Regions from separate parts of the Enterobacter sp. 186315 genome, predicted to be linked through region 2. Evidence: predicted binding sites of a transcription regulator. Region 2 holds the regulator's gene; the other holds the start of a gene.
The links. The regulator PurR, encoded in region 2, represses purine synthesis genes. The targets are predictions, from matches to a motif close to CANGCAAACGTTTGCNTG.
Positions count from the first base shown of each region.

Region 1: a site for PurR is predicted at 3,921-3,938, ahead of pyrD (quinone-dependent dihydroorotate dehydrogenase). Genes of this name have one in related genera too.

Region 1 is NZ_JBPTTK010000006.1:225,350-231,057, reverse strand. It holds gene rlmKL (bifunctional 23S rRNA (guanine(2069)-N(7))-methyltransferase RlmK/23S rRNA (guanine(2445)-N(2))-methyltransferase RlmL) at 1-901, opposite strand, end outside; gene ACSVHP_RS09660 (YcbX family protein) at 1,000-2,109, shown strand; gene zapC (cell division protein ZapC) at 2,106-2,648, opposite strand; gene pyrD (quinone-dependent dihydroorotate dehydrogenase) at 2,816-3,826, opposite strand; gene ssuE (NADPH-dependent FMN reductase) at 4,075-4,650, shown strand; gene ACSVHP_RS09640 (sulfonate ABC transporter substrate-binding protein) at 4,643-5,605, shown strand; gene ssuD (FMNH2-dependent alkanesulfonate monooxygenase) at 5,602-5,708, shown strand, end outside.
Region 2 is NZ_JBPTTK010000001.1:170,572-176,279, forward strand. It holds gene cfa (cyclopropane fatty acyl phospholipid synthase) at 1-556, opposite strand, end outside; gene punC (purine nucleoside transporter PunC) at 854-2,053, opposite strand; gene punR (DNA-binding transcriptional activator PunR) at 2,168-3,079, shown strand; gene purR (HTH-type transcriptional repressor PurR) at 3,097-4,122, opposite strand; gene cydH (cytochrome bd-I oxidase subunit CydH) at 4,420-4,509, shown strand; gene ACSVHP_RS00855 (MFS transporter) at 4,677-5,708, shown strand, end outside.

The DNA.
Region 1 (5,708 bases), on a different contig from region 2:
CTTTCGGCAGTGGGTTAGTCAGGTTCGCCACGTCTTTCACTTCGAAGGTGATCAGCTCGCCGATACCGGCGCGACGGGCGTTGCTGCGGGCGCGTTCGATGACGCGCGGGTCGCTGTCTGAACCGTAGAAGTGGGACGTGTACTCTGCCAGGCCTTTGCGCGCGCGGGTCTGGGCTTCGGCTTTCACCTCTTTCCAGATGGCGTCGTCGTGCTGCGCCCAACCGCTAAAGCCCCACTGCCCGCGATGCAGGCCAGGCGCGCGATCGGTCGCCAGCATAGCCGCTTCAATCAGGAGCGTACCGGAACCACACATCGGATCGAGCATTGGCGTGCCCGGCTGCCAGCCGGAGCGCATCACGATGGCCGCCGCCAGGTTTTCTTTGATAGGCGCCATCCCGGTACGATCGCGGTAGCCGCGCAGGTGAAGACCCGCGCCGCTCAGATCCAGAGAGATGCTGGCGGTGTCGCCGTTCAGCCAGACGTTGATACGCAGATCCGGGTTTTCGCGATCGACGTTCGGACGTTCCTTATTTTTACGCGTGAAGCAGTCAACGATGGCGTCTTTTACGCGCAGCGCACCGTACTGGCTGTTGCGGATCTCATCGTTGACGCCGTTGAAGTGAACGGCGAAGGTGGCGTCCGGCGTGAAGATCTCTGTCCAGTCGATCATCTGTACGCCGGTGTAGAGATCAAGATCGCTGTAGACCTTGCACTCTTTCATCGGCAGCATGATGCGCGACGCCAGACGGCTCCACATCAGGCTCTGGTAAATAAGCCGCGTGTCGCCCTCAAAATGGACACCACCCTGAACCACCTGGCACTCTTGCGCGCCCAGGGCTTCCAGTTCAGTTTTTAACAGCTCTTCCAGCCCACGGGCCGTACTGGCAAACAGAGAATTCATATCATCACTTTTACACTTAGAAAATTGTCGCGCATTATAGCTAATATGGCGTGTATGTCATAAAGTTGAAGGCTTATTTTCAAAAGAGGGACTGTGCAGTGGCGACCTTATCCAGGCTTTTTATTCATCCGGTGAAATCCATGCGCGGCATTGGCGTTTCTCACGCGCTGGCCGACATGAGCGGATTTGCCTTCGATCGTATATTTATGATCACCGAGCCTGACGGTACGTTTATTACAGCACGCCAGTTCCCGCAAATGGTTCGCTTTACCCCTTCCCCTCTGCATGACGGCTTGCACCTGACCGCGCCGGATGGGTCGAGCGCGGTCGTTCGCTTCAGTGATTTTGCGCCTGTGGATGCGCCAACGGAAGTGTGGGGCAACCATTTTACCGCGCGGGTCGCACCTGACGACATCAACCGCTGGCTGAGCCCGTTCTTTTCCCGCGACGTTCAGCTGCGCTGGGTCGGGCCTGAGCTGACGCGCCGCGTGAAGCGCCACGACGCGGTACCGCTCTCCTTCGCCGACGGTTTCCCTTTCCTGCTGACCAACGAAGCCTCGCTGCGTGATTTACAACAGCGCTGCAAGGCCAGCGTACAGATGGAGCAGTTCCGCCCTAACCTGGTGGTCACCGGCACAGAGGCCTGGGATGAAGATACCTGGAAAGTGATCCGCATCGGCAGCGTGATTTTTGACGTGGTGAAGCCGTGCAGCCGCTGCATCTTTACCACCGTCAGCCCGGAGAAAGGCCAGAAGCACCCGTCCGGCGAGCCGCTGAAAACCCTGCAATCATTTCGCACCGCGCAGGACAACGGCGACGTGGACTTTGGTCAGAACCTGATCCCGCGCTCCAGCGGCGTGATCCGCGTGGGCGACGAGGTTGAAATCCTCGCGCGCGGTCCGGCAAAAGCCTACGGCTCAGGTCAGGAAGAGGAGTTTGTCGACGTCGAGATGGAGACCACTTCAGTGGTCGATATTCACTGGCAGGGTCAGGTGATTCGCGGCAACAATCAGCAGGTGTTACTTGAGCAGCTGGAACAGGCGGGAATTCGCGTCCCCTACTCCTGTCGTGCGGGTATCTGCGGATGCTGTCGAATCAAGCTGGTTGAAGGGGAAGTGAGCGCGCTGAAGAAATCAGCCATCGGCAATGACGGAACCATTTTATGCTGTAGCTGCATTCCGAAAACATCGGTGCAGCTGGACGTTTAAACCGCCTGCTCCAAGCTGAAGGCGTCAACGCGCAGTTGCGGTTTCAGCCTGTCGTTCATCACTTTGATGGCATCCCCTAGCTGCATCATCCGCCCGGCAATCGTCACGCCGGGCTGCGCCAGCAAGCAGAGCGCCGCATTCTCGCCCGGCTCAACCACCAGCAGGTTCACCTCTTCGGCGGTATCGCTGAGGTTTACGCTGGCTGCGTCACCGATAGCCGGTGTCCAGCTCATGCCGTGCGCCTGAAAGTGCCAGCTTTTTGGCATTTGCGGTTTCAGGAAACGAATAGCCACCAGCGCATTAAGCACCAGTTCTGCACGCTGTTCTTTAGAGAGGTCGAGATCGCGACATTTCTCTTCAAATGAGAAATAAAGGGCAGCGTCATCAACGCAAAAACCGGAAGGGGCGAAAGCATCTGGGGTTAGCATTCGGCGAGCAAAACGAGAGCGAAACAACATACCATTGGCTAAATCGAGCATCATGCGGTCATGCTCATCGCAAAAATACCAGCGCCAGTTATCGTCAGGTTTAATTCGCATTTCTCTCTCCCGTCCCCCAAACATCCTGTTCTAAAAATGTCCTGATTGCCGCTTCGCTTTTAACACCAATAATAAAAGACCATAATGTCTAAATAAGCAACAATGACGGAATATAAAACAACCAGGGCTGGAAATAAAGCCCTGGTTGTCTGATAACACCTAAAAGATTAGATATGCGTAACGATTTCTTTAATCAACGGCGGGCCTTTAAAAATAAAGCCGGAATAAATTTGCACCAGCGTTGCGCCTGCGGCGACCTTCTCACGCGCAGCAATGACGGAGTCGATACCACCGACGCCAATAATAGGCAGGCGGCCTTTTAATTCGGCAGACAACGCGCGAATAATTTCGGTGCTTTTTAATTGTACCGGACGACCGCTTAAGCCCCCCGCTTCGTCACAATTTTTCATTCCCTGAACGAGAGAACGATCGAGCGTGGTATTGGTGGCAATAACACCATCAATATTATGGCGAACTAAACTGTCGGCCACCTGGATCAATTCTTCGACAGAAAGATCGGGCGCGATCTTCACCGCCACCGGAACATATTTATGGTGGATCGCCTGAAGCGCATTTTGCTTATTTTTAATCGCGCTAAGCAGATCGTCCAGCGCTTCACCATATTGCAAAGAGCGCAGGCCCGGGGTATTGGGAGAGGAAATATTCACCGCGATATACCCGGCATAGGCATAGACTTTTTCCATACAAATCAGATAGTCATCTTTACCCTGCTCGACCGGCGTGTCTTTATTCTTGCCGATATTAATGCCTAAAACCCCGTCAAAATGGGCTTTTTTTACATTCTCAACCAGGTTATCAACGCCGTGGTTATTAAAGCCCATGCGGTTGATCAAACCTTCAGCCTCGACCAGACGGAACAGGCGCGGTTTGTCATTTCCCGGCTGCGGACGCGGCGTAACCGTGCCGATTTCGATGGAGCCAAACCCCATCGCGCCCAGGGCATCAATACACTCGCCGTTTTTGTCCAGCCCGGCCGCCAGACCCAGCGGATTCTTGAAGGTCAGGCCCATGCACTGCACGGGTTTTTCTGGAACATTCTGGCGCACCAGAGCTTCCAGTGGCGTGCCGGTAAGGCGACGTAACTGCTGGAATGTCAATTCATGAGCGCGCTCTGGATCGAGCTGGAAAAGGGCTTTACGAACGAAGGGGTAGTACATGAACTCTCCTGGATTCCCGGTGTGCAAACCGGGAGGGGATTATCTTCGATCCCGTCCGGAAAGGGAATTGACCTGTGGCAAAAAAGCCGCTTAAAACGCAATCGTTTTCCTTTCAGGCGACTTCTTATGCAGTTTATGGCTTTTAAATTGCGGATAAATCATTTAGTGGAATAACCGCCCGGTGTCACACTCCAGAAAATTGTTATGAATGTTAGATAAAAGCAAACAATTGGTTATAAGGAGAAAACATGCGCGTCATTACTCTGGCCGGAAGTCCACGTTTCCCTTCCCGTTCCAGCGCGTTACTGGAATATGCTCGCGACAAGCTGAACTCAATCGGCGTTGAAGTGTGCCACTGGAACCTGCACAACTTTGAGCCGGAAGATCTGCTGTATGCCCGTTTCGACAGCCCGGCGCTTAAGGCCCTGACGGAACAGCTTAAAGAGGCAGACGGATTAATCGTGGCGACCCCTGTTTATAAAGCCTCGTTTTCTGGCGCATTAAAAACCTTACTCGACCTGCTGCCGGAACGCGCGCTGGACGGAAAAGTGGTGCTACCCCTGGCGACGGGCGGCACGGTTGCCCATCTGTTAGCGGTCGATTACGCCCTCAAGCCGGTGCTGAATGCCTTAAAAGCGCAGGAGATCCTGCACGGCGTCTTCGCCGATGACTCCCAGGTTATCGACTATCAGCACAAGCCGCACTTTACGCCGAACCTGCAAACCCGCCTCGACGGCGCCCTGGAAACCTTCTGGCAGGCGCTGCACCGCCGCGACGTTCAGGTGCCCGCCTTCAGCCAACCGCAAGGAGTTGCCCATGTTTAAAACCTTAGCCCGCGTGGGGCTGGCCGGGCTGGTCGCCCTCTCTTCCCTGGCGTACGCGGCAGACCCTGCACCGGACAGCCTGCGGATTGGCTACCAGAAAGGCAGCGTCAGCATGGTGCTGGCCAAAAGCCATCAGCTTTTAGAAAAACGTTACCCGGACACCAAATTCTCCTGGGTTGAGTTCCCGGCCGGGCCGCAGATGCTGGAGGCGCTTAACGTCGGCAGTATCGATCTCGGCAGTACCGGGGACATCCCGCCGATATTTGCCCAGGCCGCGGGCGCGGATCTGGTGTATGTCGGCGTAGAGCCCGCTAAGCCAAAAGCGGAAGTGATCCTGGTGCCTGAAAACAGCGCCATCAAGAGCGTCGCTGAGCTCAAAGGCAAAAAGGTTGCGTTCCAGAAAGGTTCCAGCTCCCATAACCTGCTGCTGCGCGCCTTACAGGAGGCAGGGCTGAAATTTACCGACATCCAGCCCGTCTACCTGACGCCCGCAGACGCACGCGCTGCCTTCCAGCAGGGTAACGTGGATGCATGGGCCATCTGGGATCCGTACTACTCCGCCGCGCTTCTCCAGGGCGGCGTGCGGGTGCTGAAAGATGGCTCCACCCTGAAGCAGACCGGCTCGTTCTATCTCGCCGCGCGTCCGTACGCCGAGAAAAACGGCGCCTTTATTCAGGGCGTGCTTGATACCTTTACCCAGGCCGATGCGCTGACGCAGAGCAAGCGCAGCGAGAGCATCGCCCTGCTGGCGAAAACGATGGGGCTGCCTGAGCCGGTCATTGCCAGCTATCTCGACCACCGTCCACCGACCACCATTACCCCGGTGGATGCGCACGTCGCTGCGCTCCAGCAACAAACCGCTGACCTCTTCTATCAGAACCGCCTGGTTCCAAAACAGGTGAACATCCGCGAACGCATCTGGCAACCCACTGGCATTGAAGGAAAGAAATCATGAGTCTGAATCTATTCTGGTTTTTACCCACCCACGGTGATGGTCACTATCTTGGCACAGAAGAAGGCTCCCGCCCGGTTGACCACGGCTACCTTCAGCAGATTGC
Region 2 (5,708 bases):
CCATAAACTGGGCAAGCCCGCCCCAGCCGCAGCCGATATCCAGCACGCGCATTCCCGGCTGTAGCTGCAATTTCTCGCAGATCAGACGCAGTTTAGCCTGCTGGGCATCTTCAAGGGTGGTGGCCTCTTTCCAGTAGGCGCAGGAATATTGCATAAAGGGATCGAGCATCCGGCTAAAAAGGTCATTACCGAGATCGTAATGCTCTTTACCGACGATCCACGCCCGCTTCTTATTTTGCAAATTAAACAGGCGGGCAGACGCCACGCGGAGAGTGTCTTTGAAATGGCGGGGGAGCTGATTTTCCAGCCCGGCGCGTAATACGCTTGTGAAAAAAATATCCAGCCGCTCGCATTCCCACCAGCCGTCCATATAACTCTCACCCAGGCCTAACGATCCCTCCTGCAACACGCGCTTGAAAAAATCGGGATGTTTGACCTGAAGATCCGAGGGGGACGGCCCGTTGATGGCGATGCCTGCACGACCCAATAGTTCACTGACGATTCTGGACCAGTTATCGTCCGGAATGCTGACCTCTTCTATACACGATGAACTCATAGCTTCTCCATCACCTGCTGTGATCAGAACCTTCAAACAGCGTAGACGCTTTTTTTGGTTTGTGAGAAATCTCACGGTATTCCACCGTGAGGCTAATATCCGACGTAGAACAGAGGAAGGGGATAGCCCTTGCCGAAATGCCTTCCATGGTAAAACGGGAGCACTCCGGCTCCCGTTAACACTTAATATTTATCGTATTTAATCGAACCAAATTTAGTATAGGCCTCAAAATTTGGTGATTCAATAGAAAATTCTTAGCAACCTAATCACTGAAATGTAACATAATTTCAGCCGCGATTATGCGTGCGACGTTTCCGCCTGCGTGCCGTTATCTGACGCTTTCTGAGCGGACGATTGCATCCTGTAGCCAAGTACCGCCAGCGCAACGGTTACCAGCATCACGCTGGTGGTGGTCAGCAGCGGAGTGGTAATCAGGGCAGAGACCACCAGGCTTGCCAGGAAGCAGAGGCCAAGCTGAAGCGTATTCTGCAAGGCGGCAGCACGCCCCGTAGCCTGCGGGAACGGGCGTAACGCCTGCGCCACCACAATCGGGTAAATCGCACCATTTGCAATTGCCATCACGCAGAACGGAATCAAGATCTCAGCCAGACCCGCGCCCGGAATAAACCCGACCGCCCAGGTACCGATTACGCTGAGGGCGTAGAGCACCATCAGCCAGGGCAGCATCTGCTGGCCTTGCCATTTTTGCAGCGCCGCACGACAGCCGTATCCGCCAATCAGGAAGGCGATGGTCTGCGGGACATAGCTCAGGCCAATCGCCGCCGGGCTGTAGCCCATATCGTGAAGAATAAAGGGTGAACCCGTCAGCCACGCGAAGAAGCTCGCAGAGCAGGCCGCGTAAATCAGCACGTTTCCGCGATAGGCTTTGCTACGCAGTAACGAGGTAAAGGTGATCGGTTTCGCTTCGGGATGCAGAACTTTTTTATGCGCGGGCTTAAGCGCAAACGCGGGCAGCATCAGGACAAGGGTGATAGCAAACAGCGTAGCGAAAATAGCCTGCCAGTCGAAATGCGCCAGGATCCAGCTTCCCAGCAGCGGGGCAAGCGCCGGAGACAGGCCGACCAGCGGCATGATGGTGGCGAAAATACGGTTAGTGCGCGACGCCGGATAGTAATCCGTGACCAGCGCCTGCCAGGTGACCGCCGCCGCACACACGCCCACCGCCTGAACGAAGCGCAGCACCAGCAGCCAGGTCGCGTCGCGAACCCACAGCATCCCCAGACAGCCCACGGCAAAAATCGCCAGGCCCAGCAACAGCACCGGCTTACGGCCAAAACGATCCGAGAGCGGCCCCCACAGCAGCTGCGCAAAGGCAAAACCGGCAAGGAACAGGCTCAGGCTGGCGCTGATGGCGGCGGCAGGGGTTTGCAGATCCTCCTGCATGGCGGCAAAAGCGGGTAAATACATGTCGGTGGCTAAGAAGCCCAGCACGCTCAGACCGCCAAGCCAGACTAAAAATCCTTTCCCAGGTTGCATTCTTTTATTCTCCTTCAGGAGGCAGGTGTAATTGGCGCAAAGTGTAGGGAGTGCAAAGCGGCTTGTGAAACGCTAATATTTGGCGGTTGCATTCAAAAATTTTGCAGGCAGAAAATGTGGTCAGATTATTCTCTTGAAGTGGTGGACGCTGTCGCCCGTAACGGCAGCTTTAGCGCAGCCGCGCAGGAACTGCACCGCGTCCCGTCAGCCATCAGCTATACGGTGCGGCAGTTAGAGGAGTGGCTGGCAGTTCCGCTCTTTGAACGCCGCCATCGCGACGTGGAATTAACGCCTGCGGGGGCGTGGTTTTTAAAAGAAGGGCGTTCTGTTATCAAAAAAATGCAGATCACCCGCGAGCAGTGCCAGCAGATCGCCAACGGCTGGCGCGGGCACCTGTCGATTGCGGTGGATAACATCGTCAAGCCCGAACGCACCCGGCAGATGATTGTGGATTTCTATCGTCATTTCTCCGACGTGGAGCTGCGCGTCTCCCAGGAGGTGTTCAACGGCGTATGGGACGCGCTGGCGGACGGCAGGGCAGAGATGGCGATCGGCGCGACCCAGGCCATTCCGGTAGGGGGGCGCTACGCGTTTCGGGATATGGGCATGCTGAGCTGGACGTGCGTGGTGGCAAGCACGCATCCGCTGGCGCAAATAGCCGGGCCGCTGAGCGACGACACGCTGCGCGACTGGCCGTCGCTGGTGCTGGAAGATACCTCGCGCTCGCTGCCCAAGCGCATCACCTGGCTGCTGGACAACCAGCGACGGGTGGTGGCGCCGGACTGGGAATCCTCCGCGACCTGTCTGTCGGCGGGGCTGTGCGTGGCGATGGTGCCGGTCCATTTTGCGCGCCCGCGCATCGATGCCGGAGAGTGGGTGGCGCTGGCGCTTGAGAACCCGTTCCCGGACGCGGCCTGTTGCCTGACGTGGCAGCAAAACGACGTCTCGCCCGCGATGGCCTGGCTTCTGGATTATTTAGGGGATAGCGAAACCCTGAACCGGGAGTGGCTACGGGAGCCAGCTTAGCTGGCCCCGTAAAGAGATTAACGGCGGTAGTCGCGGAACGGGCCGTCTGCGACCGAGCGGCGCTCGATAAGACGCGGATGAACCTCAATAGACTGGGACTCTTCGCGCTTGTTCACGATCCTGTCCATCAGCATATTGAAGGCCGTTTCGCCCAGCGAATCTTTCGGCTGGTGGATAGTGGTCAGCGCCGGGGTGAAGAAACGCGCGTTGCGCACGTTGTCATACCCGATCACCGAAATATCCTGCGGCACGCGAAGGCCCAGCTCGTCGGCGGCACACAGCGCGCCCATCGCCATGATATCGCCGCCGCAGAATACGGCGGTCGGACGGTGCTGCTGGGACACGATTTGCTGCATCGCGCGGTAACCGGATTCCGGCTCAAAGTCACCCTGCACGATCCAGTTTTCCGGTACGGCGATCAGCGCTTCTTCCATCGCTTTCATAAAGCCCGCCAGACGACCGGCACCGGTGTTGCGCTCCAGCGGGCCCGGGATCACGCCAATCTCGCGGTGACCGCGTTCAATCAGGTAACGTCCGGCCATGTAGCCGCCTTCGAAGGCGTTATCGATAACCGAGTCGGTGAAGTCTGCGCGCGCTTCGCCCCAGTCCATCACCACCATCGGGATATGACGGTACTCTTCCAGCATCGAAAGCACGGACTCCGGATATTCGGAGCACATCACCAGCAGGCCATCCACGCGCTTTTGCGCCATCATCGACAGATAGGCGCGCTGCTTTTCAATGCTGTTCCAGGCGTTGCCCAGAATCAGGGTGTAGCCTTTCTGGAAGCAGTTTTTCTCAACCGCTTCGATAATTTCAGCGAAATAGGCCGCTTCGCTGCTGGTCGCCAGCAAACCAATCGACTTGGTGTGGTTTACCTTGAGGCTACGCGCCACCGCACTTGGAGAGTAGTGCAGCTCTTTGATCGCCGCCCAGACGGCGTTGCGCGTTTCTTCAGCAACAAAACGGGTTTTGTTAATTACATGTGATACGGTTGTAGTGGAAACGTTTGCTCGTTTTGCCACGTCTTTAATTGTTGCCATTAAATGTCACTCCAGACCATATCCTAAGCTCCTGAAAAACGGGAAGGTAAACGTTTGCCTTCTCACACCCTTAACGCGCAATTCTGGATTGCGGCACGCCGGGAAAACGACACGGGACGTCAGGAGGGGATCAATGGCCGGTACGCTAATAAATTTAGCGTGGAATTTTGTCCTATCTTGATGAAAAGGGGAAGAGTTAAAATGAGGATCGGTTTAAATCCAGGAAGATTTTTGACCTGAACTGTGTAAAAATGAGCAAGCTCACTTTTCGTGGGGGGATTAAAAGGAGAAAAATTGATGAGTTCCGATCTGAAGTTTTCGCTTGTTACCACCGTTATCGTGCTGGCGTTAATCGTGGCTGGCGGTTTGACGGCCGCGCTGCACTGATTTACAAGGGGGGAGAGCCTTCTCCCTCCTCAATACCTTCCTCGATTGTTACTTCTTCAGCAAAAATCTTTTGCCAAATTGTTAACTTCTCATTTTTTGTGATTGGTGTCATGCTTTCGGCTTCTTTGTCCTGTGTCGCGTAATGACACGGCAACCGGAGTTGACCCATGAAAATCAATTTTCCCCTGCTGGCCCTGGCGATTGGCGCTTTCGGGATTGGCACCACTGAATTCTCCCCAATGGGATTACTGCCCGTTATCGCCCGGGGCGTGGATGTCTCGATCCCGGCCGCCGGGATGCTGATCAGCGCCTACGCCATTGGCGTGATGATCGGCGCGCCGTTAATGACGCTGCTGCTCTCTCACCGTGCGCGACGCAATGCGCTGATTTTCCTGATGGCTATTTTTACGCTGGGCAACGTGCTCTCCGCCATTTCGCCGGATTACACCACGCTGATGCTGTCGCGTATTCTGACGAGCCTTAACCACGGGGCCTTCTTCGGCCTGGGTTCAGTGGTGGCCGCAAGCGTGGTGCCGAAGCACAAGCAGGCAAGCGCCGTAGCAACCATGTTTATGGGGCTGACGATCGCCAATATCGGCGGCGTGCCCGCTGCGACCTGGTTAGGCGAAGCCATTGGCTGGCGTATGTCCTTCCTCGCCACGGCGGGGCTTGGCGTGGTGGCGATGGCGGCGCTGTTCTTCTCGCTGCCGAAGGGCAGCGCAGGGGAGCGTCCTGACGTGCGTAAAGAGCTGTCGGTGCTGCTGCGCCCTCAGGTGTTGTCTGCACTGCTGACTACCGTGCTGGGCGCGGGAGCGATGTTTACGCTCTATACCTATATTTCGCCGGTGCTGCACGACATCACTCACGCCACGCCGCTGTTTGTGACCGCGATGCTGGTGCTGATTGGCGTCGGCTTCTCGGTGGGCAATTTCCTCGGCGGCAAGTTTGCGGATCGCTCGGTCAGCGGCACGCTGAAGGGCTTTTTGACCCTGCTGATTGTCATTATGGTGGCGATCCCGTGGCTGGCGCGCAATGAAATTGGCGCGGCGGTGGCGATGGTTATCTGGGGTGCGGCGACCTTTGCCGTTGTGCCGCCGTTGCAGATGCGGGTGATGCGCGTGGCGCACGAGGCGCCGGGGCTGTCATCATCGGTGAATATCGGGGCGTTCAACCTCGGCAATGCGCTGGGTGCGGCAGCC